DNA from 2 places in the Paenarthrobacter sp. 22069 genome. Region 2 is predicted to be linked to the other one. Evidence: riboswitches for the same ligand, from Rfam matches in the RefSeq annotation. Region 2 holds a riboswitch; the other holds the start of a gene.

Region 1 (5,955 bases), on a different contig from region 2:
GAGTCCGGGGCGAACGGGTGGATGGAGGCGAACTCGGGCCAGGAGATGGCCTCCATCTCGGCGGTGGCGTTCAGCTTCATGGTGCAGGAGCCCAGCGGGATCATGGTGCGGTCCAGCGCGAGGTCCCGGTCAGAGAGCTTGCGGATGTAGCGCAGCAGCTGGGTCTCTGACCGGTGCGTGTTGAACACCGGGTGCTGCAGGTAGTCGGAGGAACGCTCGACGGCCGCCTCCAGGGCAAAGCCGTCCCCGTCGGCGACATGGGCGCCGAAGAGGTCGGCAACCTGGGCGACGATGGCCGCCGTCGTGGTTTCATCCAGGGAGATGCCCACCGTGTCGCCGTCGATGTGCCGCAGGTTGATGCCGCGCGCCTCGGCGTCGGCAATGGTGGCGGCTGCGCGTCCGGGGACCCGCACGGTCAGGGTGTCGAAGAAGCTCTGGTGCAGGACGTCCACGCCGGCATCGGCAAGCGAGGCTGCCAGGGTGCGCGCGTGGCCGTGCACCGTTCCGGCGATCGCCTTCAATCCATCGGGTCCGTGGTACACCGCGTACATGGAGGCGACGATGGCCAGGAGTGCCTGGGCGGTGCAGATGTTGGACGTGGCCTTCTCGCGGCGGATGTGCTGCTCACGGGTCTGCAGCGCCAGGCGGTAGGCCGGGACGCCGGCGTCGTCCTTGGACACGCCCACCAGGCGGCCGGGCAGTGAACGTTCCAGGCCCTTGCGGACGGCCATGTAGGCGGCGTGCGGGCCGCCGAAGAACAGGGGAACACCGAAGCGCTGGGCGGAGCCGACGGCGATGTCCGCACCCTGCTCGCCCGGAGGAGTAATCAGGGTCAGGGCCAGCAGGTCGGCGGCAACGGTGACCAGCGCGCCGCGGTCCTTGGCGGCGGCGATGACACCGGACTGGTCCCAGACGCGTCCGGAGGCGCCGGGCTGCTGCAGGACGATGCCGTTTATGTCACCTTCCGGCAGGCCCTTGGACAGGTCGGCCACCTCAACCTCGAAGCCGAGCGCCTCGGCGCGGCCCTGGACGATGGCGATGGTCTGGGGCAGCACATCGCTGTCCAGGACCGTCTTGCCGTCGGCGGCGGGTTTGGCCTTGTTGGCGCGGCGCATCAACAGCACGGCCTCGGCGACGGCCGTGGCCTCGTCCAGCAGCGACGCGTTGGCGATGGGCAGGCCCACCAGGTCCTGGACCATGGTCTGGAAGTTCAGCAGCGCCTCGAGCCGGCCCTGCGAGATCTCCGGCTGGTAGGGCGTGTAGGCCGTGTACCAGGCAGGGGATTCCAGGATGTTGCGGCGGATCACCGGCGGAGTAACGGTGTCGTAATAGCCCTGGCCGATCATCTGGACGGCGGTCTTGTTCTTCGCAGCCAGTTTGCGGAGCTCGGTGAGGACTTCCACTTCGCTGAGGGCGTCCTGCAGGCGGAGGGCGGTCTCCTGGCGGATGACCTTGGGTACTGCGGTGTCCACCAGGTTGTCGACAGTGTCGTAGCCCACGGCTTTGAGCATGGTGTCGACGTCGGCCTGGCGCCGCGCGCCGATATGGCGGTCTACGAAGGTGGTGGAGGCTGGGGAAACCGACACAAGGAACTCCATTTACTCAGGCGGCGCAGGGTACGCCACAGCTATTCGGGTTCCTCCCCGCTCTGTATTGGACCTGAGAGTTTCCGCGTCCCCTGCCTGGGCAGGACCCGCTTGCACCGTCGGTGAGCACAACAGCCTTTGGCCCCTCTCTGGGAGGAAGGATGACTGCCTGCTGCTTTCCAGAGGCGCCTCGCCGCGGCGGTACAGGGGCCTGCGAGATTCCTGGGGAGGATTTGCTCCTACGGCGCCTGCCTGTACTTCCGGCAGAACTCTCCCGCCGCAGATCAAAGGCTATTAAGTTGTGGGTTTATGACGGCCGGCGACAGCCCTCACAACTTTCCATTGTCCTACGGGGCAGGCCTTCCCGGCAAATGCCGCAGCCTACCTGCGGAGCCGTTCCAGCGCGGCCAGCAGTTCCCCGACATCGGCCGCCCCTCCCCCCTCCGGCGCGGGCGCTACGGACAGCATGGCGTTGAAATACAGCCCGTCACCCATGTAGAGGACGGCCTTGGCCAGGCCCGGCCCCACGTCGGCCGCGATCTCATCCAGCCAGCGCTGCTGGATGGCCGCGAAACGGCGGCGCGTCTCTTCGTGCGCCACTTCGGCGAGTCGGGTGGCAGCCACGATGGCGCGGTCCAGGGGGGTGTCGGCCCAGACGGAAGAACGGATGAAGTATGCCGCAGCGCCTTCGCTGGCCGAGGCCATGGCATCGGCGTCGGCCGTGGCCAGCCCTTCCAGCCGGTCAAGCAGCACGGCGATGAGCGCTTCCTTGTTCGGAAAGTGGTACAGGAGGCCACCCTTCGACACCCCGGCCTTTCGCGCCACGGCGTCGAGGGTCGCAGCCCGCTCCCCCACTTCGATCAGCAGGGACTCGAAGGCGTCAAGGACCGCGTCACGGGCTACAGGCTTTCGGGGCATGCCTCCCATCATGCCCGGCTTACCGCAGGAACGCGGAATATCGGCAGTTTCAAACTATACCGTCTGGACGGTATAGTTATCGCATGACGACGACCGCACCCACTCCCCCGGCGGCTACCGCCGCGCGTTCCCGGCGGCGCGATTGGGCCGCCTTGGGGCTGCTGATGTTTCCGGTACTGCTGGTGGCAGTGGACAACACGGCCCTGACTTTCGCCCTGCCGGCCATTGCCCGCGCCCTGGACCCGTCCGGCGTGCAGCTGCTGTGGATCATCGACGCCTACCCGCTGGTGCTGGCCGGGCTGCTTGTATCCATGGGAAGCCTGGGCGATCGGATCGGGCGGCGGAGGCTGTTGATCATTGGCAGCCTGGGCTTCGCCGCGCTTTCAGCCGCGACGGCCTTTGCACCCACGCCCGAGTGGCTGATTGCCGGCCGGGCAGCCCTGGGATTCTTTGGTGCCATGCTGATGCCGTCCACGCTGTCGCTGATCCGGAACATCTTCCCGGAGCCCAACCGCAGGCGGCTTGCGGTTGCCATCTGGGCCGCTGGATTCTCGGGCGGCGCGGCCCTGGGGCCGATCTTCGGCGGATGGCTGGTGGAGCACTTCTGGTGGGGTGCCGTGTTCCTGGTGGCAGTCCCCCTCATGCTCCCCCTGCTGGCGGGTGGACCGGCCCTCATTCCGGAATCGAAGGACCCGGCCCCGGGGAGGGTGGATGTTCCCAGCATCCTGCTCTCCATGCTGGTCATGGTTCCCGTGGTCTACGGCATCAAGGCGGTGGCCACGGAAGGTCCCGGCGCAGCCGGGATAGGCAGCATCCTCTTCGGCCTGGCCATGGGCGTCGCGTTTGTCCGTCGCCAGCACCGGCTGGAGCACCCCCTGCTTGACATGTCACTGTTCCGGAACAAAGTGTTCAGCATGGCCATCAGCGCCAACATCCTCGCCCTGTTCTCCTTCAACGGCTTCATCCTGTTCCTGGCCCAGCATCTCCAGCTGCTGGAAGGGATGACCCCGTCCGCGGCCGGCGTCGCCATGATTCCGGCACTGGCGGCCACGGTGGTCTCCGGATTGATCGTGGTTCCCCTGGTTCGCAAGGTGCGTCCCGGGGCAGTGGTGGCGGCAGGGCTCGCTTTCAGCGCGGCGGGCTACAGCATGGTGACGTTCGGGAACCACGACGGCGGGCCCTCGCTGCTGCTGGCGGCCCTGCTGGTCCTGGCGCTGGGTGTGGGTACGGCGGAAACAATCTCCAACGACCTCATCCTCGGCTCAGCGCCACCGGAGAAATCCGGGGCGGCTGCAGCGATCTCGGAAACGGGCTATGAGGTGGGATCCCTGTTGGGGACGGCGGTGCTCGGTTCCATCCTGACGGCCTCCTACCAGCAGAACCTGCGGCTGCCGGCAGGGGTGGACGGAATACTGCCGGGTCCCGGCCTGCACAACGCCAGGGAAACGCTGGCCGGGGCGGTTGAAGCAGCAGCCAGCCTTCCCGCTCCGCTGGCACAGCTCACCAGGGACGCCGCGGCCGCCGCCTTCGACTCCGGCGTCCACATCACTGCGGCGATTGCGCTGGTCCTGATGGCGGCGGCGGCAGTCCTGGCCGCCGTCGTCCTTCGCAGGGTGCCGAAAGCGTCCTAGGGGCGGGCACGAAAAAGGCGCCCCTTGCAGGGGATCCCCCTGCAAAGGGCGCCAAGCCAATGGCGGGTGGCGGCCGGCTACTTGGAGTCGGCGGCGGTTACCTTCGCGGTCGGCTTCATGTTTTCCGCCTGCACCATCCAGGCGAACTGCTCCAGCCGGGCAATGAACTCGTGCAGCAGGTCAGCCGACGTGGGGTCTTCCTCATCCACTTCGTCATGGACTTTACGCATGGTGCCTACGGCGGCCTCCATGGCGGCGACAATCCGTTCAATGGCGTCCGTGGTGCTGATCAGCCCGTCGGGGAACTGGGCCAGGCTGGTGGTTTCAGCGACGGTGGAGCTGCGGCCGTCGGGAAGAGCGTGCAGGGCGCGCATGCGTTCGGCTGTATCGTCCGCGAACTGGCGGGCGGCGTCGACGATCTCATCAAGCTGCAGGTGAAGGTCGCGGAAGTTGGTGCCCACGATGTTCCAGTGCGCCTGCTTGCCCTGTACGTGGAGCTCGATCAGGTCAGCAAGTACGGCCTGCAGGTTGTTGGTCAGTGTCGGTGAAGCTTTCATGCGTCCTCCTCTGGTGGTCCAATAAGGCAGACGCTACCAGCGATGGATGCGGTGGCGGCAGGGTCTCCGCCAATTTCTCAGTGAGCTTACTAATTTTGAAAATGAGTCATAAACGAATGTGATTCATATTTCATCTTGCATCCGCCGCCCGGCACCCCCATACTAAATGAACGCCATTCATATAGTGACCTCCGTCTCACAGCCTTCCAGAAAGTGGTGCCATGACAGAGACAATCCGCACCAGTACGGCCAAACCCGGTCCGCACGCCCACGCCCCCTCCCCGGACGGCGTCAGCGCCAAGGGACTCAAGGGCGGGCAGCTCGGGCTCCTCGCCGTCGTCGTCCTGGGCATTTCAACTATCGCCCCCGCCTATACCCTCACCAGCGCACTGGGACCCACCGTCAACGAAGCCGGTCTCCAGCTGCCCGTCATCTTCCTGATCGGGTTCATTCCGATGATCCTGGTTTCGCTCGCCTACCGGGAGCTCAACGCTGACTCCCCGGACAGCGGAACCACCTTCACGTGGGTAACCAAAGCCTTTGGACCCTGGATCGGCTGGATGGGCGGTTGGGGCCTGCTGGCCGCCAACATCATCGTACTGTCCAACCTGGCCGGCGTCGCCGTCGACTTCTTCTACCTCTTCCTGTCGCAGCTCACCGGCTCCGCCGAACTGGCTGACCTGGCGGACAACAAAGCCCTGAACGTCGTGACCTGCTTCGTCTTCGTGGCGCTGGCCGTTTGGGTCAGCTACCGCGGCCTGCACACCACCAAGCTGGTGCAGTACAGCCTGGTGGGCTTCCAACTGCTGGTGCTGGGCCTGTTCGTCGCCATGGCCTTCGCCAACTGGTCCAGCTCCGAAACGGCCATCCCGTTCAGCTGGGACTGGTTCGATGTCACCAAGATCGAGACCTTCGGCCAGATCGCGGCCGGCATCTCGCTGTCCATCTTCGTGTACTGGGGCTGGGACGTCTGCCTCACCGTCAACGAGGAAACGGCCAATGGCAAGAAGACCGCCGGAGTGGCCGGCACCCTGACCGCCGTCATCGTCCTGGCCATCTACCTCCTGGTGAGCATCGCCACCATGATGTTCGCCGGCGTCGGCGATACCGGCAACGGCCTGAACAACGCGGAAAACCACGAGAACATCTTCACGGCGCTGGCCTCACCCATCATGGGGCCGTTCGCGATCCTGATGTCCCTCGCCGTACTCTCCAGCTCCGCCGCATCGCTGCAGTCCACCTTCATGTCACCGTCCCGAAGCC
Region 2 (22,170 bases):
AGCGCTCGGGCTTGCCGCGAAGGTCAACCTCCACGAATGTGCCGGGCTCGGCAAATTCGACCTCAACATAGGCCATGGCCACCGGGTAGCCGAGGGTGGGTGAGGGCTGACCGGAGGTTACTTCACCGACCAGGGTGCCGTCCTTGAGGACCGGGTAGTGGGCGCGGGCTGCGCGCCGGCCGGTGCCCTTGAGGCCCACCAGCTTCTGCCCAATGGTTGAACCGACTCCGGCAGCCTTGATGGCGGCCAGTGCTTCCTTGCCCACGAAATCGCTCTCCTTCGCCAGCGACACCACAGGACCCAGACCGGCCGCATAGGCGTTGACGTGGCGGGAGAGTTCGTTGCCGTAGAGCGGCATGCCTGCTTCCAGGCGCAGGGAGTCGCGCGCAGCGAGACCGGCGGGGATGAGCCCGTGGCCGGCGCCAACTTCCAGCAGCGCTTCCCACAGGCCGGCTGCATCCTCGTTGGGAACGTAGATTTCGAAGCCGTCCTCACCCGTGTAGCCAGTGCGGGCCACCAGCAGGTCCTGGCCGTTTATTTCCATCTCGACGGCGGCGTAGTACTTCAACTCCCGGACCAGTGCGTGCTGTTCGGCCGGGACCAGCTTCAGGAGGATCGCCTCGGAAATCGGTCCCTGCACGGCAATCAGCGAGGTCTCAGCCGAGGCGTCCTCCACCGTGACGTCGAAATTGGCGGAGCGCTCCAGGAGTTCCTTGGCCACAACCGCGGCGTTGCCGGCATTCGGCACCACCAGGTACTTGTCCACGCCCTCTTCTGGGGACGGCCTGCGGTACGAAATGAGGTCGTCGATGATGCCGCCGTCGGCGTCGCAAATCAGCGAGTACTTCGCCTTGCCCACCGCGACCGCGGATAGTTTGCCGGCCAGGGCGTAGTCCAGGAAAGCGGCTGCATCGGGGCCGGTCACCCAGACCTCTCCCATGTGGGAGAGATCGAACAGGCCGCCGGCGTTGCGGACGGCGTGGTGCTCGGCGAGCTCGGACTCGTACTTGAGCGGCATCTGCCAGCCGCCGAAGTCGGTGAAGGAGGCCCCGGCTTTCTTGTGCTGATCATAGAGCGCGGTGTAATTCTCGGTCATTGGAAGTCCTTAGTTCTCAAATTCAGAAAGCGGCGGGCAGGAACAGATCAGGTTGCGGTCGCCGGCGGCGCCGTCGATCCTGCCCACGGGCGGGAAGTACTTGTCCTGCCGCAGTGAGGGCACCGGGAAGGCGGCCTGCTCCCGCGGGTAGGCGCGGTCCCAATCGGAACTTACGACGGCGGCTGCCGTGTGGGGTGCGTTCCGCACCGGAGATGCCTCAAGGCTGAAGTCCCCGTTGGCCACCTGCTGGATCTCGCCATGAATGGTGATCATGGCGTCGATGAAGCGGTCGATCTCGGCGAGGTCCTCGGACTCGGTGGGCTCCACCATCAGCGTCCCGGCGACGGGGAAGGACAGGGTGGGGGCGTGGAAGCCGAAGTCGATCAGCCGCTTGGCCACGTCCTCGGCCGTGACACCGGTCCTGGCGGTCAGTTCGCGCAGGTCCAGGATGCACTCGTGCGCCACGAGGCCACCCTCGCCGGTGTAGAGGACGGGGAAGTACTCGTTCAGCCGGGACGCGACGTAGTTCGCGGCCAGCAGCGCGGACTTGGTGGCCTCGGTCAGGCCCTCGCCGCCCATCAGCTTCACGTAGGCCCAGGAAATCGGCAGCACACCGGCGGAGCCGAAGCGGGAGGCACTGATGGCCACACCATGGCCTGCCTCGTGCGCGGCCTTGTTCGCGTCGCCGGGCATGAACGGGGCCAGGTGCGCCTTGGCTGCCACCGGCCCGACGCCGGGACCGCCGCCGCCGTGCGGGATGCAGAAGGTCTTGTGCAGGTTCAGGTGGGACACGTCGCCGCCGAACTTGCCGGGCTGCGCCAGGCCCACGAGGGCATTCAGGTTGGCGCCGTCAACGTATACCTGCCCGCCCGCGGCGTGAACGGCATCGCACACCTCGCGCACGTCGGAATCGTACACACCGTGCGTTGAGGGGTAGGTGATCATGATGGCCGAGAGGACATCCTTGTTGGCCTCGATCTTCGCCGTCAGGTCATCGTGGTCGATGGTGCCGTCAGCAGCCGTGGCCACCACCACCACCTTCATGCCGGCCAGGACGGCCGAGGCGGCGTTGGTGCCGTGCGCGGACGCCGGGATCAGGCAGATGTTGCGCTGCTGCTCGCCCCGGGAGTGGTGGTAGCCGCGGATCGCCAGCAGGCCCGCGAGCTCACCCTGGGAGCCGGCGTTGGGCTGGATGGACACCTGGTCGTAGCCAGTGATCTCCGCGAGATCCGCTTCCAATCCAGCGATAAGTTCACGCCAGCCCTCGGTCTGGGAGTCCGGGGCGAACGGGTGGATGGAGGCAAACTCCGGCCAGGAAATGGCCTCCATCTCGGCGGTGGCGTTCAGCTTCATGGTGCAGGAGCCCAGCGGGATCATGGTGCGATCCAACGCCAGGTCCCGGTCAGAAAGCTTGCGGATGTAACGCAGCAGCTGGGTCTCGGACCGGTGCGTGTTGAACACCGGATGCTGCAGGTACGCGGACGTGCGCAGTACAGCTTGGGGCAGTTCGAAGCCCTGGGCGTCACCAACCGGACCGGCACCAAAGGCGACGGCGACGTCGGACAGTGTTGCCGCCGTCGTCGTCTCATCAACGGAGACGCCAACGGTGTCCTGGTCGATGAAGCGCAGGTTGATGCCGCGGGCTTCGGCTGCGGTGACCACCTTGGCGGCTTTGCCCGGCACGCGGACGGTGAGCGTGTCGAAGAAGGAGTCGGTGACCATTTCACGGCCCATGGACGTGAGTGCTGTTGCCAGCACCCTGGCCTTGTGGTGGGCGGTCTCGGCGATTGCCTTCAGCCCGTCGGGGCCGTGGTAAACCGCGTAGAAGGAGGACACGATGGCCAGGAGTGCCTGGGCGGTGCAGATGTTGGACGTGGCCTTCTCGCGGCGGATGTGCTGCTCACGGGTCTGCAGCGCCAGGCGGTACGCCGGTGTGCCCGCGTTGTCCTTGGAGACTCCGACGATCCTGCCCGGCAGGGTGCGCTCCATGCCCTTTTGGACGGCCATGTAGGCGGCGTGCGGCCCCCCAAAGAATAACGGCACGCCAAAACGCTGGGTGGAGCCGACGGCGATGTCCGCGCCCTGCTCGCCCGGAGGAGTAATCAGGGTCAGCGCCAGCAGATCGGCGGCAACGGTGACCAGCGCCCCCCGCTCCTTGGCTGCGGTGATGACACTGGACTGGTCCCAGACCCGGCCGGAAACCCCCGGCTGCTGCAGGACGACGCCGTTGATCTCACCTTCCGGCAGGCCCTTGGACAGGTCGGCCACCTCGACCTCGAAGCCGAGCGCCTCGGCGCGGCCCTGGACGATGGCGATGGTCTGGGGGAGGCAGTCGGCGTCGAGTACCGTCCGGCCGTCCTTGGCATTCCTGTCCTTGTTGGCACGGCGCATCAACAGCACGGCTTCGGCGACGGCGGTGGCCTCGTCCAGCAGCGACGCGTTGGCCACGGGGAGGGCCGTCAGGTCCTGGACCATGGTCTGGAAGTTCAGCAGCGCCTCGAGCCGGCCCTGCGAGATCTCCGGCTGGTAGGGGGTGTAGGCCGTGTACCAGGCAGGGGATTCCAGGATGTTGCGGCGGATCACCGGCGGAGTGACGGTGTCGTAGTAGCCCTGGCCGATCATCTGGACGGCAGTCTTGTTCCTGCCGGCGATCCGGCGCAGCTCGGCAAGGACTTCAACCTCGCTGAGGGCGTCCTGCAGGCGGAGTGCAGATTCCTGGCGGATGGAGGCGGGTACGGCAACGTCAACGAGGCCGTCCACGCTGTCATAGCCCACGGCTTTGAGCATGGTGTCGACGTCGGCCTGGCGGCGCGCGCCGATATGGCGGTCAACAAACGATGTTGGAAGCGATTGAATCGTCAAGAGGAACTCCAGTTCTGGCCGGCCTGGGGTGGCACGGCATGGGATGGGTTCCTCCCCGCTCTGTATTGGACCTGAGAGATTCCGCGTGGCCTGCTCTTGGCAGGGGGCCGCTTGCACCGTCGGTGAACCGGATTGACGCCCGGTTGCTTTCCAGAGTCGCCTCGCCATGACGGTACGTGGGCCTGAGAGATTCCTGGGGAGGATTTGCTCCTACGGCGCCTGCCCGGTGGATGCCGGGAGGACTCTCCCGTCACAGCTCGAAAGGCTTATTCAAATGTGGGTGATTCGGCTCACAAGGTATCGGGATTAGTGGCTTATGGCAAGTCGGTAGCTGCGCCGAGCACCGGAGCTGCAGCCCAAAGAATGCCAATAACCCGTCTTTTGCCGGGAGGCGTTTGACATTCGATCGTGACCGACGCCACACTGAACCCCGGGATTGGCGCCGCGGCGGCTGGCTCAACGTATCCGGAGCAGCCGACTGCCGGCGCCGTTCCCAGCGCACAAAAGCCGCAGCCCGGAAGGCAGCGGCGTCCAACTGAATACGCCTTTGACCTGCGGCGGGAGAGCCTGCCGGGTACATTTAGCAGGCGCCGTAGGAGCAAACCCTCCCCAGGAAACTCTCAGGCCCACGTACCGCCGCGGACAGGCAACTCTGGAAAGCAGCCGGGCATGATCCTGGCTCACCGACGGTGCAAGCGGCTTGGCTGCGGAAACTCTCAGGTCCACAACAGAGCGGGGAGGAACCAAATCTTTTGCGGCACCCAAATGCCGCTTTATCGATGGAGTTCCTCATGGCGATTCATCCCCCCACGTCCAACAGCGAACCCGCCCGCAACGGTGCGGGCGCGGCAGTCCGCAGCGAGCCCCCGCACCTGGAGCGGCAGCTCACCAACCGGCATATCCAGCTCATCGCCATCGGCGGGGCGATTGGTACCGGCCTCTTCATGGGCTCCGGCAAGACCATCTCCGCCGCCGGCCCCTCCGTGATCTTCGTATACATGATCATCGGCTTCATGCTCTTCTTCGTTATGCGGGCCATGGGCGAACTGCTGCTGAGCAACCTGAACTACAAGTCCTTCAGCGACTTCGCCGCCGACCTCCTGGGCCCGTGGGCGGGTTTCTTCACCGGCTGGACCTACTGGTTCTGCTGGGTCATCACCGGAATCGCGGACGTGATTGCAATCGCCGGCTACTCCCGGGAACTCTGGCCCGCCCTGCCGCTTTGGATTCCGGGCCTGGCCACCGTGGCCATCCTGCTGCTGCTGAACCTCGCCACCGTCAAAGCCTTCGGCGAGACCGAGTTCTGGTTCGCCCTGATCAAGATCGTCGCCATTGCCGCGCTGATCGTCGTGGGGCTCTTCATGATCTTCACCGGTTTCCAGAGCGACGCCGGAACGGCCAGCTTCACTAACCTGTGGAGCCATGGCGGGTTCTTCCCCAACGAATTCATGGGCTTCGTGGCCGGATTCCAGATCGCAGTGTTCGCCTTCGTAGGCATTGAACTGGTGGGCACCACCGCCGCCGAGGCCAAGAACCCCGAGCGCACGCTGCCCAGGGCCATCAACGCCATCCCCGTCCGCGTCCTGCTCTTCTACGTCGGCGCACTGATCATCCTGATGGCCGTCACCCCCTGGACGCAGTTCGCCGCAGGCCACAGCCCGTTCATCGGGATGTTCTCCCTGGCCGGACTCGGCGCCGCCGCCACCGTGGTCAACCTGGTGGTCCTGACCTCGGCCATGTCCTCAGCCAACTCCGGCATCTACTCCACCTCGCGCATGGTCTTCGGCCTTGCCCAGGAGGGTGACGCCCCGGGTATCTTCAGCCGCCTTTCCACGAGGAAGGTGCCCAGCAACGCACTGTTCCTCTCCTGCGTCCTGCTGCTCTCCGGCGTCGTCCTCATGTACGCAGGCCAGGACGTTGGCAAGGCGTTTGAAATGGTGACCACGGTGTCAGCCGTCTGCTTCGTCTTCGTCTGGTCGATCATCCTTGCCAGCTACATCTCCTTCCGCCGGCGCCGGCCGCACCTGCACGATGCGTCGAAGTTCAAGATGCCCGGCGGCATCCCCGCAGTATGGGTGGTCTACGCGTTCTTCGCCTTCGTCCTCTGGGCCCTGACCACCCAGCCGGACACGCTCATTGCCCTGCTGGTGACGCCTATCTGGTTCGTCGTCCTGGGTGTGGCGTGGGCCATCCTGCGCCGGCGCCCCGCACATCTGGCCCGCTTCGAGGTCTTCCGGGCTGAGCTTCGTGCTGACGAGGCTGCCGCCGGGCGCAGCGTTGGCCAAGCCCCGGGCGTGGCAGAGGAGGTCCAGCAGGCCAGGAAGTAACACCCGACGGCGGGTTGCGGCGCAGGCGTCCGGGTCCGGTTACCGTTCCTGCCGCCGCAGCCCGCCAGTCGCATCGTGCAGACCTAAAGTTCAGCATGCTTAGTGTTTATCCACATAGGATGGAAAAGCACGGCAGCCCAACCGCTGCAGGTCGATTTGAATGAAGGTGACCATGGCCCGGCGCAGCAACCCCGCAGTTCGCATCGCACAGGAAACCGCCCACAATGCAATGTTCGACGCCGAAGGCAAGCCCAAGCCCGGCGTCCACAACACGCTGCTGAGGGCAGTGCAGATCCAGCGGCCCCTGGTGGTTGCCTACATCCGCAGGCTCCAGAAGAGGCATCCCCGGGCCACCGCCGCCCAGTTGGCGGATATCGCAGAGCGTGACTACCTCCGGGCGGTGGCCGGCGGAGGCGCCCTGGTGGGTGCCACAGCCGTCGTTCCCGGAGTTGGAACGGTCGCCTCGCTGGGACTGTCCGCGGCCGCGACCGTCGGCTTCCTGGAAGCGACGGCACTCTACGCAACGTCATTGGCGGAACTCCACGGCATCCGCCTGACCAACCCGGAAAAGGCCGGGACCATGGTCATGGCCATCATGCTTGGCGAGGAGGGCACCGCCCTGCTGGGCACGCTCAGCGGCCAGTCATCGGGCGGTGCAACCACCACCTGGAGCAACGCGCTCTCCAAGTCGATGGTGGTGCCGGGGTTCGGCAGTGTCCGCAAGCGGATCCAGCAGGCCTTCCTCAGGAACCTGCTCAAGCGCCAGGGAACTGCGCTGTTCGGCAGGGCCCTCCCGTTCGGGATAGGTGCCGTTGTGGGCGGAGCCGGTAACCTCGTGATGGGCCGTGCGGTGGCCAAGAACGCCCGGGAGGCGTTCGGGCCAATGCCGGACACCATACCCGGGGAGCTGACTGCCGCCGCCGGCCCGGACAACCTGACGCTGGAAGGCAACACACTTGGATCTCAACGCTGACGTAGGGCAATCGTTCGGCTCCTGGACCGCCGGCGGCGACCCGGCAATGTTCCAGCTGGCAACCAGCGCCAACGTTGCTTGCGGCCTACATGCGGGAGATCCGGTCACCATGCTGGACAGCTGCAGGGCTGCTTACGAACTCGACGTCACCGTTGGCGCACACCTTGGCTACCGCGACCTGGCCGGCTACGGCCGCCGCAGGCTGGGGATGAGCTTCGACGAACTGTTCGGCGATGTGCTGTACCAACTGGGGGCGCTCGACGGCGTGGCCCACGCGGTGGGTGCCTCGGTGGACTTCGTGAAGCCGCACGGAGCGCTGTACGACACGGTGATCCACGATGCCGACCAGGCCTCCGCGGTGGTGGCGGCTATGAACGCCTATGATCCTGGACTTCCTGTCCTGGGCTTTCCCGGATCCGAGCTGTTGAAGCAGGCCAAGGAGGCCGGGCACCCGGTGTTCACCGAGGCTTTTGCGGACCGCGCGTACCTCGCAGACGGCAGCCTGCTCCCGCTTTCCGACGAACGCGCCGTGCTGCAGGACATTGACGCGGTCGTTGAACGGGCCGTCCGCCTGGCCACCCAGGGCGATGTCGTTGCTGTCGACGGGAGCGTAGTCAGTATTCGTCCCGATTCCCTGCGCCTCCTTAGCGGGACGCCGGCAGCTGTTGAGATGGCAGCGCGCGTGCGGGCCGGACTTGAGGCCGCCGGTGTGCAACTGGAGTCCTTCGCATAGGTCAATGCCGTTGGTGCTGCGGCGACCTCGGAAGGCTGGCCTCACGGTGCCAAGGCGAATGGCTCGGCGGCGAAGAACTCGGCCCAGAGGGGATCGTCGGCTGATAGATCGTTGATGTCCACGTATCTGTCATTGTCTGGTTCCCAGAGTGGGAGGACTTCGGGGCCGGCGTCTTCGCCATGGAAGCAGGCGGGCAGCGCAGCACTACTTACCGGGAGGATGCCTGGTGGCCAGTGGGTTGGTTCGGGGGTGGGGTGTTCGGGTTTGTGGTGCCGGCCGGTGGGTGAAGTCCAGCCGGGTGGCTCATTCGGGGTAGCGGCATCCGGGGTCCAGTGGCTGTTGTGTTTGAGCCGGTGATGTTTGGGGCAGAGCTGGGCCAGGTTGCTGATCCCGGTGCTTCCGCCGTGGTGCCAGGCGGTCCCATGATCGATGTCGTTGTCGGGGGTGTGGTTGCTGCAGCCGGGGAAGGTGCATTTCCGGTCGCGCATCCTGATCCATTGTTTTATGGTCTCTGGGAGCCGGTAGCGGGTGCGGCCGATCTCCAGGGGTGCACCGTCGCGGGGGTCGACCAGGACCCGGTAAAACGAATCCGCCCCGTCCGCAACCAGTTTCCGGGCCAAAGACGCCGGGATGGGACCGTAGCCGTCCAGTTCCGCTGGTTCATCCGTGAGGCCGAGCAGAGCGAACACCGGCACGGTCACCAACAGGTCGGCTCTGGGGATTGGGACTTTCCCGACTGCGGTGTCGCTTTCGCCTGCCGCTCCTGGTTCCCCGCTGCTGCCGGCACGGACGTCGTCCGCGTTGGTGGGATGCAGACTGGCTCCAAGCAGCAGGGATGCTGCGATGTCGGGGCGGAGTTGGGTGAGGGTGCGTGGCTCGTCGGGGCTTTGGAGTCCGCGTGCGGTGGCAGTGGTGCGGTTCCAGATCGCCGATGCGGTGTGTCCGGGCAGGTACAGCGTGAGCCAGGCCATGCCGTCCCGGTCGGGGGTGTATTCCATCCGCCTGTCAGCGACCCCTTTGGCATGGCGTTTTTCGATCGATTCCGGGTGGTGGCGTTCGCGCCAGGCACGGACCTTGGCCCTGAACCGGGACGGGACGAGGTCGCCAGGAGGTGCGCCGCGGGCCGGGCTGGGTGCGTCGGGGTCGAAGAAGCGCGCCACCAAACCCGCGGCGCCGGCAGGGGTGAGGCCCTCGGTTTCGTCCGCCACGATCTTCGCGTGCTGCCAGGACATTACGCCTGCGCCCAAGGCGTTCATGACGAGCGGCAGGGAACAGATCCTGCGGGACTGCTCCACCAACGCCCCTGCGGCCGCGGAACTGATGGTCAGGACCCCGGCGATCTCCTCCACAACGGACATCTGCGCGTAGGTGCGGTCCTGGATTGAGGCGTCCGGCGGGGTCATGGCCTGCTGCAGTCCAACGGCCTCGGCAGCGTCCTGTGCTTTCACCACGGAAAGTAGCGCTTCCAGCCGCTTCGCCACCTCCAGCCGTTCCAGCCGCAGTTCATACCGCCGCTGCAACACATCCACACCGGCACCAACAGCAGCGCCGGAAGCGAGGAAAGCGTCCTCTCTCTCCAGAGCATCAAGGGCAGCCACAGAGGCGCGGACGCCCTCCAACACCGCCCCAACACCGCTGCCCGTTCCCATACCCACATCATCCAGCCAGGGTCTGACATTTAGACCTGCCGCTGAACCTGTCGCCCCGGCCCCCGGTGGGTCGCTGTTCAGGCGCGGTGTCGCGCGGACCCAAGCCGCCGCCGTCGTAAACCGGAACTCAACTTAGCCGAAGAGCAGCTGCGCCACCGTGAAGATCGCCAGCCCGGCCAGGGAGCCCACCACGGTACCGTTGATGCGGATGAACTGCAGGTCTTTGCCCACCTGCAGTTCGATCTTCTGCGACGTTTCCTCGGCATCCCAGCGGGCCACGGTATCGGTGATCACTCCGGCGATGTCCGAACGGTAGGTCCGGACCAGATACCCGGCGGCGTCACCAATCCAGGCGTTGACCTTCCCGGCAAGTTCGGGATCGTCCACCAGCCGGGAGCCGAAATCGCGCACCGCTGCCTTGAACTTGATGGTCAGATCGCTGTCGGGATCGTCTACGGCGTTCAGCAGGGCGTTCTTGACGGTGCCCCAGGTGCGGGACGCCAGTTCGCGAACCTCGGGATCGCCCAGCACCTGGGCCTTGATGTCCTCGGCGCGCGCGATCATCGCGGGATCATGCTGAAGGTCCTGCGCAAGGTCGTTGAGGTATTTGTCGATTGATTGCCGGACCTGGTGGCGGGGGTCGGCCTGGACAGCCCGGACAAACTTCAGGATTTCGAGGTAGACCTTGTCGCTCACCAGTCCGTCCACAAACTGCGGCACCCAGGTGGGGGAGCGGTCGGCAACCAGGCGGGTGACGGTTTCGTGGTTGTCGTCCACCCAGTCCGCGGCGCGGTCCACCAGCAGGTCCACCAGCGTGTGATGGTGCCCGTCATGGAAGATCCGCTCGGCGAGCCTGCCCACCGGCGGTCCCCAGGGCGGCGTGAGCAGGTGCTTTCGGACCATGCCTTCGATGACGGCCTGGACGTCGTCGTCATTCAATACCTTGAAGGCACCGCGGATGACGGCGGCACCTTCCTTTGCCACCCTGTCGGCGCCGCCCGGCGCGGCCAGCCATTGGCCTGCGCGGCGGGCGATGTTGACGCTCGCCAGCTTGTCCTGCACCACCTGTTCGGAAAGGAAGTTGGTCTCCACGAATTCGCCCAGGGAGGCGCCGATCTGGTCCTTGCGCCGCGGAATGATGGCCGTGTGCGGGATCTTGATGCCCATGGGGTACTTGAACAGGGCCGTCACGGCGAACCAGTCGGCAAGCGCACCCACCATGCCGCCTTCGGCGGCGGCCCGCACGTACTGCAGCCACGGATAGTCCTTTTGCAGGGCGAATGCGAAGACAAAAATCACGGCCATCGCGATCAACAGGCTCAGCGCCAGCAGTTTCATTTTCCGCAGCGCTGCCGCCTTTTCGGCGTCACCGGAACCGGGCTGTTGGCGTACGACGGCGCCTTCCGTCCGTGTGCCCGGATCCACCTTTTGCGCGGCGCCGGCGGGTGCTTCCTGCGTGGTTGGCCCAGTAGTTGCCTCAGAGTTCACCTGCATGTGCCAAGCCTAGCCCCGAAGGCGGGGGCCGGTCGGCTACCGTGTGTCCATGACAACTGACGAGTCAGTGCCGCAGCGGCCGCTGGTCTTTGCCCACCGCGGCTCAAGCGGCGCCTATGCCGAACACACCCGCGCCGCCTACCTGCAGGCCCTGGCTGATGGTGCCGACGGCGTGGAATGCGACGTCCACCTGACCCGGGACCAGCACCTGGTCCTCCTCCACGACGCAAACCTGGACCGTACCTCGGATGGGACGGGACCGGTGGCGGAGCGGACGCTGCATGAGCTGCGCCAGCTGGACTTTTCGTCCTGGAAGGGCGTCCGGATCCCCGAAAGCTACGGAGCGCGGTCGGAACAGCTCCTTACCCTCCCGGAACTGCTGGACATCCTCCGCGGGGCCGGCCGGCCCGTGAAACTTGCCATCGAGCTCAAGCATCCCAGCCCGTACCAGCTGAAACTCGAGGACCGGGTGCTGGAGGTGCTCCGCAGCGAGGGCTGGGACCCGCAAAGCTCAACGGTGGACAACGTGGCGGTGAGCTTCATGAGCTTCAGCCCGGATTCGGTCCGCCACCTGCTCGGTACGGTCCCGCCCCAGTACATCTGCCAGTTGGTGGACGACCTCACCATCCACGAGATCCGCGGCGGACTGGGTCTGGGACCGATTACCGGCAGCGCCGTAGCCAACCTGATGAAAGCCACGCAGCTGGAAGGTGAACGGATCCTGGACGACCGGGAAGTGGGCATGGCCGGCCCCGGGATCGACTACGTCAGGGAGCGGCCGGCCACCGTCCGCCGCTGGCTGGAGTCTGGCCGCCGATTCAGGGTGTGGACCGTGGACGCGCCGGAGGACGTGGCCCTCTGCCAGGAGCTGGGGATCCACGAGATCACCACCAACGTGCCGGCCCGTGTGCTGGACCAGCTCCGCCTGGCCTCGCCGCAGGCAAAGTAGCGGCGGGCATGGAGGCCACCAGCCGGAGGCCCGGCCACTACTCGCCGCGCCGGTGGTGGGCCGGCCCGCTCGACGTCGAAGGCCTGGCCCTGTACTCCGTGGCTGCGCTGGCCGGCGCCCTGAACCGGTACACGGCGGTGCCTGGCCGGTTCAGCACCACCCCCGCCCTTGCTGGTGCAGCCTTTGATTCGTTCGGGCACCTGCGGATTTCCGGGCGCCGGCCGCAGGGTTTCGCGCCCCTCTCCGGCTTCCGGCGAACCCGCGACGGGTGGATCCGGCTCCACGCCAACTATCCGCACCATGAGCAGCGGCTCTTGCGGGCCCTGGGAGCCTCCTCGGCAGCAGGCGCGGAGGAGGCGCTGCGGTGCATGACCGCCCTGGACGCCGAAGCCACCATCCACAGCCAGGGTGGGATTGCCGCCGCCGTCCGGACACGAAGTGACTGGCTGGCCTCCGCCATGGGCCGGGCAGCCGGATCGGGCCCCTGGATCTCGCTGGAGTCTGCCGACGGAGCAACATCAGGCCTGGGGCTGCAGGAGCTTGCAGCTGAAGGAACTGCCGCTCCGGGCACCCGTGCCGGCGGGGGAACAGGGGATGGCCTGGGAACCGGGAATGGCCTGCCCCTCGACGGGCTGCGGGTCCTGGACCTGACCAGGGTGATCGCAGGACCCGTCGCCACCCGGCTGTTGGGCGCGCTGGGGGCCGACGTCCTGCGGATCGATCCTCCGCAATACCCCGAGATCGAAGACCAGTTCGTGGACACCGCATTCGGCAAGCGGAGTGTGGAGGCCGACCTCACCATCCCGGAGAACCAGGAACGGCTGAAACAACTCCTGGCCGCCGCGGACGTCGTGGTCATCGGCTACCGGCACGACGCGCTGGACCGGTTCGGGCTCAACCCGCGGGAACTGCTGGCGGCACGCCCGGGGCTGGTGGTGGTCACGCTCAACAGCTGGGGGAGCGCGGGGCCGTGGGGCCATCTAAGGGGTTTCGACAGCATCGTCCAGGCGGCCTGCGGAATCGCCCACCTCTACGGCAAGAAGAATGACGACGGCGGGTGGCACCCGGGTGCCCTTCCGGTCCAGGCGCTGGACCACGCCACCGGCTACGGCGTGGCCGCGGCTGCTGTCCGGCTCTTGGAGCTGCGGCGGCAGACAGGCACGGGCGGTGCGGGGCACCTCGCGCTTGCCCGGACCGCAGAAGAACTGTTTTCCCTGCCGCCAAACATGGAGAGCGCGGCAGAACTGCCACTGCCCGCCTATCCGTCAGTGTCCAGCAGCTACGGGGAGCTGCGTTATGTCGGGCCGCCCTTGATGGATGCGGGCGGGCCGCTGGATTATCCGTTCCCGCCACCGCCGTACGGAAGCTCGCAGCCCGCCTGGCTGTGACCGGCACCCGCAACAGCACTCCAGCCTGGGCAGGTTCCTTGCTGCCGCCCCTGGTTCCGACCACCGGTTCGGGACTCGGCTTTGGCTGTGGTTGAGTTGTTCCATGTCTTTTCCCTGGCCCGGCCCTGCTCCCGAGGGCCTGTCCATACACCGACTGTCCATTCACAGCCTGCCGCTTCAAGGCCTGTCCGCTGCGGCAATGGCGGCGCTCCTGCTGGCAAGTGCCGGCAAGCATTTCCGGGACCCCGGTTTCTACGGCGATGTCGTCCCGGGGTACCTGTGCCGCCGGGATCCTGAATCCGGCCAGGGCAACACGCGGCATGAAAGCAGCCAGCAGGACGACATCCGCCAGGACACCCCGGCCCAGCACCCCCTGGCCGTCCTGTCCCGTGATGAGTGGATCGCCGTAAGCGGCCTCCTGGAACTGGCCGCCGCCGTCGGAATCCTCCTCCCGCCTACCCGTAAACTGACCGCCACGGCCCTCACCGCCATGTTCACCGCGTTCCTTGCAGGACATGTCGACGCCCTTGTCAGGGCGTACGGTCCAGAGGGAACAGCCCTCCGACGGAAGATCCACACTGCCAGGCTCCCTCTCCAGGCCCCGCTGATCCTCTGGGCCTGGAACCTGCGCAAGCCGGCCCGGCCGGGACCTGGATCCGGAATCCGGGCATGAAGCTGTTGGCTTCGCCGGCCGTCCGGGTAGGCATTTCCATCAGCATCGCCACCGGCCTCTATGGTGTCTCCTTCGGAGCGCTCGCGGTGACCTCCGGGCTCAACTTCTGGCAGACCATGGCCCTGAGCCTGCTCCTGTTCAGCGGTGGTTCGCAGTTCGCGTTCATCGGCGTCGTGGCAGGTGGCGGTTCGGGCATCGCGGCGATGAGCGCCGCAACCCTGCTGGGCATGCGCAACGGCATCTACGGCATGCAGCTGAACGCACTGCTGCGGCCCACCGGCTGGCGGAAGTACGTCGGTGCGCAGCTGACCATCGACGAATCCACGGCCACCAGCACTGGCCAGACGGACCCCGATGAGCAGCGGCGCGGCTTCTGGACGGCCGGAGCAGGCGTCTACGTGCTGTGGAACCTGTTCACCGCGGTCGGCGCCCTCGCCGGAAGCGGGCTGGGCGACCCGAAGCAATGGGGGCTTGACGGGGCCGCCGTCGCCGCGTTCCTGGCTCTGCTCTGGCCCCGGCTCAAAGGCCGGGAACCAATTGCCATCGCCGTGGTGTGCGCCGTGGCCACGGTGGCCGCCGTTCCCTTCGTGCCCGCCGGCATACCCATCCTGGTGGCCGCACTGGTGGCCGCGCTCATGGGCTGGTTCAGTCATGGACGCCGCGACGAAGGACTCGAGCCGGACATCGAGCCGTATGGTGCTCACCAGTGCCAGGACGCCACCGAAGCGCGCCGGCCAGGAAGGCAGCGCACGGAAGGCCCGGATCCGGGGGAGGGCGTATGAGCCTGTGGATCTGGCTGCTGATCGCGTGCGCGCTTGCCTACGGGTGGAAGCTGGTGGGCTACTTCGTTCCCGCACGCTTCCTGGAGGACCCACGCACATCGCGCATCGCGGGCACCATGACAATAGGCCTGCTTGCTTCGCTGACAGTGGTGAATGCCGTGGTCTCGGGCCATGGGCTGGCCGCTGACGCCAGGCTTGGGGCGCTTGCTGCTGCCGCCATCGCGCTGATCCTGCGGGCTCCTTTCCTTGTGGTGGTCATTGCCGGTGCCGGCACGTCAGCGCTGCTGAGGATGCTGGGCTGGAACTGACGGTGCAGGACTTTACCCGATTGTAGTGACTGGCGTCACATGGTTGGGCGGGTCCCGGCGGTACTATGAAAAAGGCTTATGCAGTTGGCCGTGGCATTCGCATTGAAACGGCAACCATGGAAAATCAGCTGCATCCCGCGGGGGGCTTGACGGGGAGCCCACGGCACAAGAACGGGCGACGCCGCGCCGGCCTGCCAGCCAAACGCTTCTTCAAGCGTTTTTCAGGTCTCTCGGACGTACCCGAAGAGGATCTGGAGCTGCTCTCGACGAGGCTCCAGCAGGCACTCGACCTCGACCCGTCGTCGTCCGTTCCAGCCCTGCAGGCAATGGTGCGCCGGGAAATGCGTAAGCGGGGAGAAGCGGGCGACGCCTGACTGCCCGCCATTCCGGTCCCCGGATGTGGTGCACTGGAACAGAGGCCGCCACACGAGAGGCGGCCAGCAAGGAGGAATCGAGATGGACGAACAGTCACGGCCTGCCGCCCCGCACAGCGCCCGCGGCGACGGGGATTCAGGGGCGGGCGCTGCCCGTGAACAGGGTTCCGCGGTGCCTCCGGCAGAGCAGACAGGGAAGTTGCGCCCTGCTTACCTGGATCCGTCCGGCTCTGAGGCGACCAGGGAACTCCGGGACACGGCGCGGCGTCGCCGGGAGGCCGAGGAGAAACTCCAACAGCACCTGATGGAGGCGAAGGACCACGTCCCCAACGAGTTCCACGAGCATGGCGGTCATGGGCCTTCCGGGCACGGGCATTCTGTGCAGGGGGACCCCGAACATGGACATTCAGGGCAGGAGAAATCCCGGGCGGGTCTTGATGAATCGCGCCATCCTGGGGACGGCGAGCCTGAAGCCAACGGCCCTGATGGAGAACGGCGGGCCTGAAGAAGTAGGGCGGGCCTCAATAAGAACGGGGTGGGCCTGACGCGGGACAGGATGCTTACTGCCGGGAGTCAGGCCCAATGTTGTAGGGGTTACGCCACGCCGTGCGCGCTGCCGCCCGGGGAAAGGGCCCTGCGGCACGTTTCTTCCACGCCCATTTCGTACCAGACCTGCGCGCCGAATTCAGGTTCGGGAGTGTCGAGGTTCTGGAAGAGGGCGTCAAGCAGTTCGACGAGTTCCGCGGGGCTTAGCGTCGGCAGGATTTCTTCCGGGCCGCGGGGATCGTTCAAGTAGTGGAGAAGCTTTGAATGTGTCATCGCCGTGCAGCCGTTGAACGGGGGAATGGCACCAATGGATTCATGGGTCGCTCCAGCTGGAAGTACTGAGGCTGGCTGCCTAACCCCGCTCTGAGTTTATTGCACGTGGTGTGTGCCGACAATGGTGCCGCCCGGAAGACCTGCCGCGGCGGGGGCAGGGACGGGGACAAGCGCAGGAAGCGGGCGCGACGGGCGGACCGTCCGGATGGCGTCCTCCACCAGCGCCAGCGGCCGACGCCAGGCATCCGAGCCCGGTTCCATGGTGTCCACCACGCCGATCAGCATCGCGAGCAGACGGAACATGTCCGTCATGGTGATGTCGGTGCGCAGGCTTCCCTGGCCCTGCCCCCGCGCCAGCAGGATACTGATCGACTCCATCAGCGAGCCGGTGATTCCGGTGAGCAGCTCACGCCGTCCGGCCACGGCGCACAGAAGGTTGGCGTCGTCGCTTGCGGCTGCCATCAGGGTCTCGAGGACACGGAGCAGTCCGGCAGCGGCATCGATGTCGGCCAGGGCGCCGTCCATGACCGGGTCCACGGTGAGCCGGAGTTGCCGGTTGAGCGCTGCCAGGACCAGTTCTTCCTTGTCCGCGAAGTTGCGGAAGAGCGTCGCGGGGCCCACGCCGGCCGTGGTGGCGATGGTCTGGAGGGGTACTTCCGGGCCGAACTCGCGGAAACACTGGCGCGCCGCCGTGATGATTTTGTCCACGTTCCGCGCTGCGTCTGCGCGGAGGGGTTTTCGGGCGACTGCGAGGCTCATGCCCAAAAGGGTAGCAATGGAGCCTTCCGCCGCCATGGTTACTCCGTGGTAGGGGCTTATGTGACGGCTGACAGTCGTTTCCGGCCCCCGGCCGCAGGGAACAGCGTGGGAGACTTGGGGAATGTTGCTTGCATTTTCTGTTGCTCCGTCAGGTGTCCCCAGCGAAGGCTCCAGGCCCAACGATGCCTCAGTGCACGACGCCGTTGCCGCCGCCGTGAAAGTCGTCCGGGAGTCGGGGCTGCCCAACCAGACGGATTCCATGTTCACCACTATTGAAGGCGAATGGGACGAAGTGTTCGACGTCGTAAAGCGCGCCACCGAGGCCGTGGGACGCTACGGCAGCCGGGTTTCGCTGGTGATCAAGGCCGACATCAGGCCAGGCTACAGCGGTGAACTGACGGCCAAGTTGGACCGGCTGGAAAACGCCCTGGCACAGGAGCCCTAAGCCTGCCGGGAGGGGCGCAAATGTCTGGACCGCCGGTTGGTTGCGTGCCAAACTGTGCCCATGTTCGAGCACAAGCCGCGTCCGGAATGGATTGCCGCGGAGGAGTTCTTGTCCCGGACCGTGGTGCACCCGGATGCGGCGGTCCAGCAGGCCATCCACAGCGCAGCGGAAGCGGGAATGCCCGCTATCGAGGTGGCGCCTAATGCGGGGAAACTCCTGAAGCTTCTGGTTCAGCTGACCGGAGCCCGCCGCGTCCTGGAGATCGGGACGCTGGCGGGCTACAGCACCATTTGGATGGGCCGCGGGCTTCCGCATAACGGCACGCTGGTCACCTGCGAATACCTGCCGCAGCATGCCGAGGTGGCCTGGGCGAACATTGACGCCGCCGGCCTGGGCGAGAGGGTGGAGATCCGGCTGGGCCCGGCGCTGGACACCCTGGCTGCCCTTGAGGAGGAGGAGCGGGAGCCCTTCGACTTCATCTTCATCGACGCCGACAAGCAAAACAACAGCCGCTACCTTGACTGGGCCGTGAAGCTGGGCAGGCCGGGTGCCACCGTGGTGCTGGACAACACCATCTGGGAAGGTGCCGTCCTGGACCCGGATATGGACCCCGTCAACGCCCAGGGGATCATCGATGCGCTCAAGCTTATGGGCGAACACCCGCGCCTGGACGCCACCGTCATCCAGACCGTCGGTTCCAAAGGCTGGGACGGTTTTGCCCTGGCCCGCATCCTTCCCGATAAACACTAAGTAAGCTGTGTAGATGCGTCCGGTGTCCGGCCGGGCATTGTGGATGGAGGACTTTCTTGCCAGCGGCCCCTGCCCCCGCACTCCTCGACTCCACATCCACAGCACTCTCGCCGTGGATGCCCTTCCTCGAATCCGTGGCCGCTGCAGCCGGTGACGTTCCTGCCCTGCTGGCCCTGGCCCCTGAGGCCGGACGGACCTGGCCACATCCCGGTGACGGGCAAACCGTGGTCCTGTGGGAGCTCCTGGCGTCAGTCGCCGCCATCGACGTGGCCGCCGCCCGCGTGCTGGAGCCGCACCTCGACGCCGTTGCCATCCTCGCCCAGGCAGCCCGGGAATTCCCTGCCGATACGACCTTGCCGTTTGATGCCGCGAACACCTCATGGGGCGTGTTCGCGGCTGAGGCACCGGGCGCCAGGCTGGAAGCCCGGTCTGCCGGGGCCGGCACCCTCCTCAGCGGGTCCAAACCCTGGTGCTCCCTGGCTGCCCAGCTTGACTGCGCTGTCATCACCGCCCACACGGACGACGGCGGCAGGGCAGCTTTCGCTGTTGATCTGCGTCATCCCGGGGTGGCGTGTGAGGAGCCGGCATGGATCGCGCGGGGGCTGCGGGAAATACCCAGTGGAACTGTCCACTTCGACCAGGTGCCGGCGACGCTGCTGGGCGGCACTGGCTGGTACCACGGCCGGCCAGGCTTCGCGTGGGGCGGCATGGGCGTTGCTGCGTGCTGGCTGGGCGGAGCAGTGGGCGTCGCGAGGGATTTCCGGACCGGTCTGCTGGCAGGTGCCGGCGCCGGGCGGGAGCCCGACCAGGTGGCACTCGCTGCACTTGGCGAGGCGGACCGCACGCTCACCGCTTCCCTGCAGTACCTCGCGCGCACCGCGGGACGCATCGACGACGGTTCCCTCGGCAGCGGGGCAGGCCAAAGTACCTGGAGCGAGGCCCAGCGCATACGCGGGACCGTTGCTGCCGCCGTCGAACGTGTCCTGCACCTGGTGGGCTCCAACCGGGGCCCGGGCCCGCTCGCCTTCGACGAGCCCTACGCCAAGAGGATGGCCGACCTGGCGCTGTATGTCCGGCAGCATCACGGCGCACGCGACGACGCCCAACTGGGCCGGCTCACCCTGAAGGGGGACTGCCCATGGTGACGTTCTCGCACACAGACCAGGGCACCGGCGCGCCAGCCTGGGACGCTGCCGGTCTCGGAGCAGCGCCGGAGTTGCCACTTGACGCCGCCGAACTCGCGGGAATGCGCTTCGTGGTCCTGGCCGCGCATCCCGACGACGAAACACTTGGCGCCGGCGGCCTTATGGCGTCGCTGGCGGCGCTCGGAGCCCAGGTGGAAGTAGTGCTCTGCACCGCGGGGGAGGGGTCCCATCCCGACTCGCCGACCACCACCCCGGACCAACTCGCACAGGCCCGGCTGACAGAGTTTGCCGAGGCCCTGACGGCGCTGGGCCTGAAGGACTGCTGGACGTTCCTCGGCCTGCCGGACCGCGGACTCCAAGCCCACACGGAAGCCATTGCCACGGCCGTCCGGGAATCGGTCCAGAGGCTCCCCGGTGCGCCGGACCGGCTCGCCATCGTGGCGCCGTACCGGTCCGACGGGCACGGTGACCACGATGCCCTGGGTGCCGTGGGCGCAGAGGTTGCCCGGCAGGATGGCCACGCACTGCTGGAGTACCCCATCTGGTTCTGGCACTGGGCGGTGCCGCACGGCGGGGACTGGCGCCAGTGGGTGCGGTTCCATCTGGATGAACCGGCCCGAACGGCCAAGAAGCTGGCCATGGCAGAGCATGCCACCCAGGTGCAGCCATTGTCGCCCCTGCCCGGGGACGAGACGCTGCTGGATGGCAAATTCCTGGAACACTTCTCGCGCGGCTATGAGGTCTTCGCCTGGACACCCGCGCAGGATGCCTCCCGCCGCCCCCACTCCAGCCACGACGCCGAGGCCGTCTTCGACGCCGTCCACAACGGCGCCGCGGACCCTTGGAACTACGCCGGGAGCTGGTATGAGCGGCGCAAACGGGCGCTCACCCTTGCCGCCCTGCCGGCTGAATCCTACGGACGCGGCCTGGAAGTGGGGTGCTCCATCGGGGCCCTCACCGCAGCGCTGGCCGACCGATGCCGTGACCTGCTCGCGGTGGATGCCAGCGGAGCTGCCGTGCGGCGCGCCCGCCACCTGCTGGCAGGCCGCCCCGGCGTCCAGGTGGAGCAAAGGGTCCTTCCCGGTTCCTGGCCTGACGGTTCTTTTGACCTGGTGGTGGTTTCCGAGGTTGGTTACTACCTGTCCCCGGACGAGCTGGCCCAGCTGTGGGATCGCATCGAAGCGTCCGTGCACCCCGGAGGAGCCCTGCTCCTGTGCCATTGGCGGCACCCCATAGCGGGCTGGGAACTCGACGGCGACACCGTCCACGCGCTGGCCCGGCAGCGGCTGGGCTGGCGCAGCGCAGGCCTTTACCAGGAACGTGACTTCGTGGTGGAGGGCCTTGCCGCCCCTGACCGCTGGGACAGGGCCTGACGCTGATGGCTCCCGGGCAAATCGGCGCAGGACAGGGCGCAGCGCGGCCGGTGGGCGCAGGCCGCGGAGTGAACACAGGGCCGGACGCCATCAGGCGGGTGGCGGTGGTCATTCCCGTGCACAATGAGGAACAGCACCTGGAGCGCGCCCTCACGGCTGTCCGCGCCGCGGAGGCCCGGGTCGTGGCGGAACTTCCGGGCGTGGCTGTGCAGGTGGTCCTCGTCCTGGACAGCTGCACCGACCGGTCCCTCCAGATGGCCGAGCCATTTTCCGGGGAGGACGATCGCTGGGCGATCCTGCCGGTCAGTTACCGGAGCGTGGGCAACAGCAGGCGGGCCGGGGTCGATACAGCCCTGGCGGGTGCCGGCAGGACTGCGCCTGCGGGAGGAACGGCGGCGGATGAGGCAATGCGGGATGTCTGGCTGGCCAACACGGACGCCGATTCATGCGTCCCGGAACACTGGCTGGTGCGGCAGCTGGAGCTGGCCGCCGCCGGAGCCGACGTGGTCCTCGGCACGGTGCAGCCCGACCCCTCCGGCACCCACTACGAGTTGCTGGCCCGCTGGCACGCCAGGCATGTGTTCAGTGAGCACCACCCTCATGTGTACGGAGCCAACCTCGGGCTCCGGGCGTCGTCCTACCTTGATGTGGGCGGATTTCCCGCCGTTGATTTCGATGAGGACCGCACGCTGGTGGATCGGCTGCGCAGCAGCGGCGCCGCCATTGTCAGCACGGACAGCACGCGGGTGCTCACCTCGGGAAGGACTGCAGGACGGGCGCCGCGTGGTTTCGCCGCCTACCTGCTGGCCCTGGCGCAGTCGTAGCAGTCCCGGACAATCCGGCTGGCGGGAATGGAAAGCGGAAGGGCTGCTGCCTGGACGGCAACAGCCCTTCGCTTCAGGGACTTGGTCCCCGGTTTTGTGGTTCCTGTTTGTGGTTCTTGGCGGCCGGTTTCGCCAGGGCCCTTCTCAGTAGTCCTGGTTCATCAGGCTGGCCTGCCGGTCCTTACACCAGGTCCGGAGCGCTGGCGACGATGTAGTCGGCAGCGGCTGGTCCGGTCATGGAGAGATTGTTGCTGTCCGGGTTGATCCCCGCCTCCAGCAATGCCTCCCACAGGGCGGCCGGGGGCTGGAGTTCAGCCTTGCGCAGAAGGCACCAACTCGTATAGAGGCCATACAGTTCGTCCCGTCCAAGGCCCAGGCCGGGCTCCCTGTCAGCGACAACTGCTTCGGCAAGAAACTGTTCAAAATGGGTAGCAGGCATGTCCGCTC

What was found. A riboswitch is a leader RNA that binds a small molecule or an ion and turns the genes downstream of it on or off. The one in region 2 is predicted to bind glycine.
Region 1: another riboswitch for glycine. It lies ahead of ACTJK0_RS14125 (glycine dehydrogenase (aminomethyl-transferring)); the one in region 2 lies ahead of cycA (D-serine/D-alanine/glycine transporter).

What each region holds. Positions count from the first base shown of each region.
Region 1 is NZ_JBQEQF010000016.1:30,672-36,626, reverse strand. It holds partial or broken gene ACTJK0_RS14125 (glycine dehydrogenase (aminomethyl-transferring)) at 1-1,598, opposite strand, end outside; glycine riboswitch at 1,776-1,873, opposite strand; gene ACTJK0_RS14120 (TetR/AcrR family transcriptional regulator) at 1,968-2,504, opposite strand; gene ACTJK0_RS14115 (MFS transporter) at 2,588-4,135, shown strand; gene ACTJK0_RS14110 (Dps family protein) at 4,213-4,692, opposite strand; gene ACTJK0_RS14105 (APC family permease) at 4,914-5,955, shown strand, end outside.
Region 2 is NZ_JBQEQF010000036.1:2,780-24,949, reverse strand. It holds gene gcvT (glycine cleavage system aminomethyltransferase GcvT) at 1-1,096, opposite strand, end outside; gene gcvP (aminomethyl-transferring glycine dehydrogenase) at 1,106-3,970, opposite strand; glycine riboswitch at 4,119-4,218, opposite strand; glycine riboswitch at 4,507-4,604, shown strand; glycine riboswitch at 4,605-4,699, shown strand; gene cycA (D-serine/D-alanine/glycine transporter) at 4,750-6,285, shown strand; gene ACTJK0_RS20245 (hypothetical protein) at 6,458-7,258, shown strand; gene ACTJK0_RS20240 (LamB/YcsF family protein) at 7,242-7,991, shown strand; gene ACTJK0_RS20235 (HNH endonuclease) at 8,033-9,640, opposite strand; gene ACTJK0_RS20230 (DUF445 domain-containing protein) at 9,773-11,134, opposite strand; gene ACTJK0_RS20225 (glycerophosphodiester phosphodiesterase) at 11,184-12,083, shown strand; gene ACTJK0_RS20220 (CoA transferase) at 12,092-13,471, shown strand; gene ACTJK0_RS20215 (DoxX family protein) at 13,575-14,144, shown strand; gene ACTJK0_RS20210 (AzlC family ABC transporter permease) at 14,141-14,926, shown strand; gene ACTJK0_RS20205 (AzlD domain-containing protein) at 14,923-15,234, shown strand; gene ACTJK0_RS20200 (hypothetical protein) at 15,300-15,608, shown strand; gene ACTJK0_RS20195 (hypothetical protein) at 15,691-16,113, shown strand; gene ACTJK0_RS20190 (hypothetical protein) at 16,203-16,427, opposite strand; gene ACTJK0_RS20185 (TetR/AcrR family transcriptional regulator) at 16,524-17,186, opposite strand; gene ACTJK0_RS20180 (thiamine-binding protein) at 17,308-17,631, shown strand; gene ACTJK0_RS20175 (O-methyltransferase) at 17,692-18,381, shown strand; gene ACTJK0_RS20170 (hypothetical protein) at 18,498-19,526, shown strand; gene ACTJK0_RS20165 (PIG-L family deacetylase) at 19,520-20,899, shown strand; gene ACTJK0_RS20160 (glycosyltransferase) at 20,905-21,723, shown strand; gene ACTJK0_RS20155 (hypothetical protein) at 21,905-22,162, opposite strand.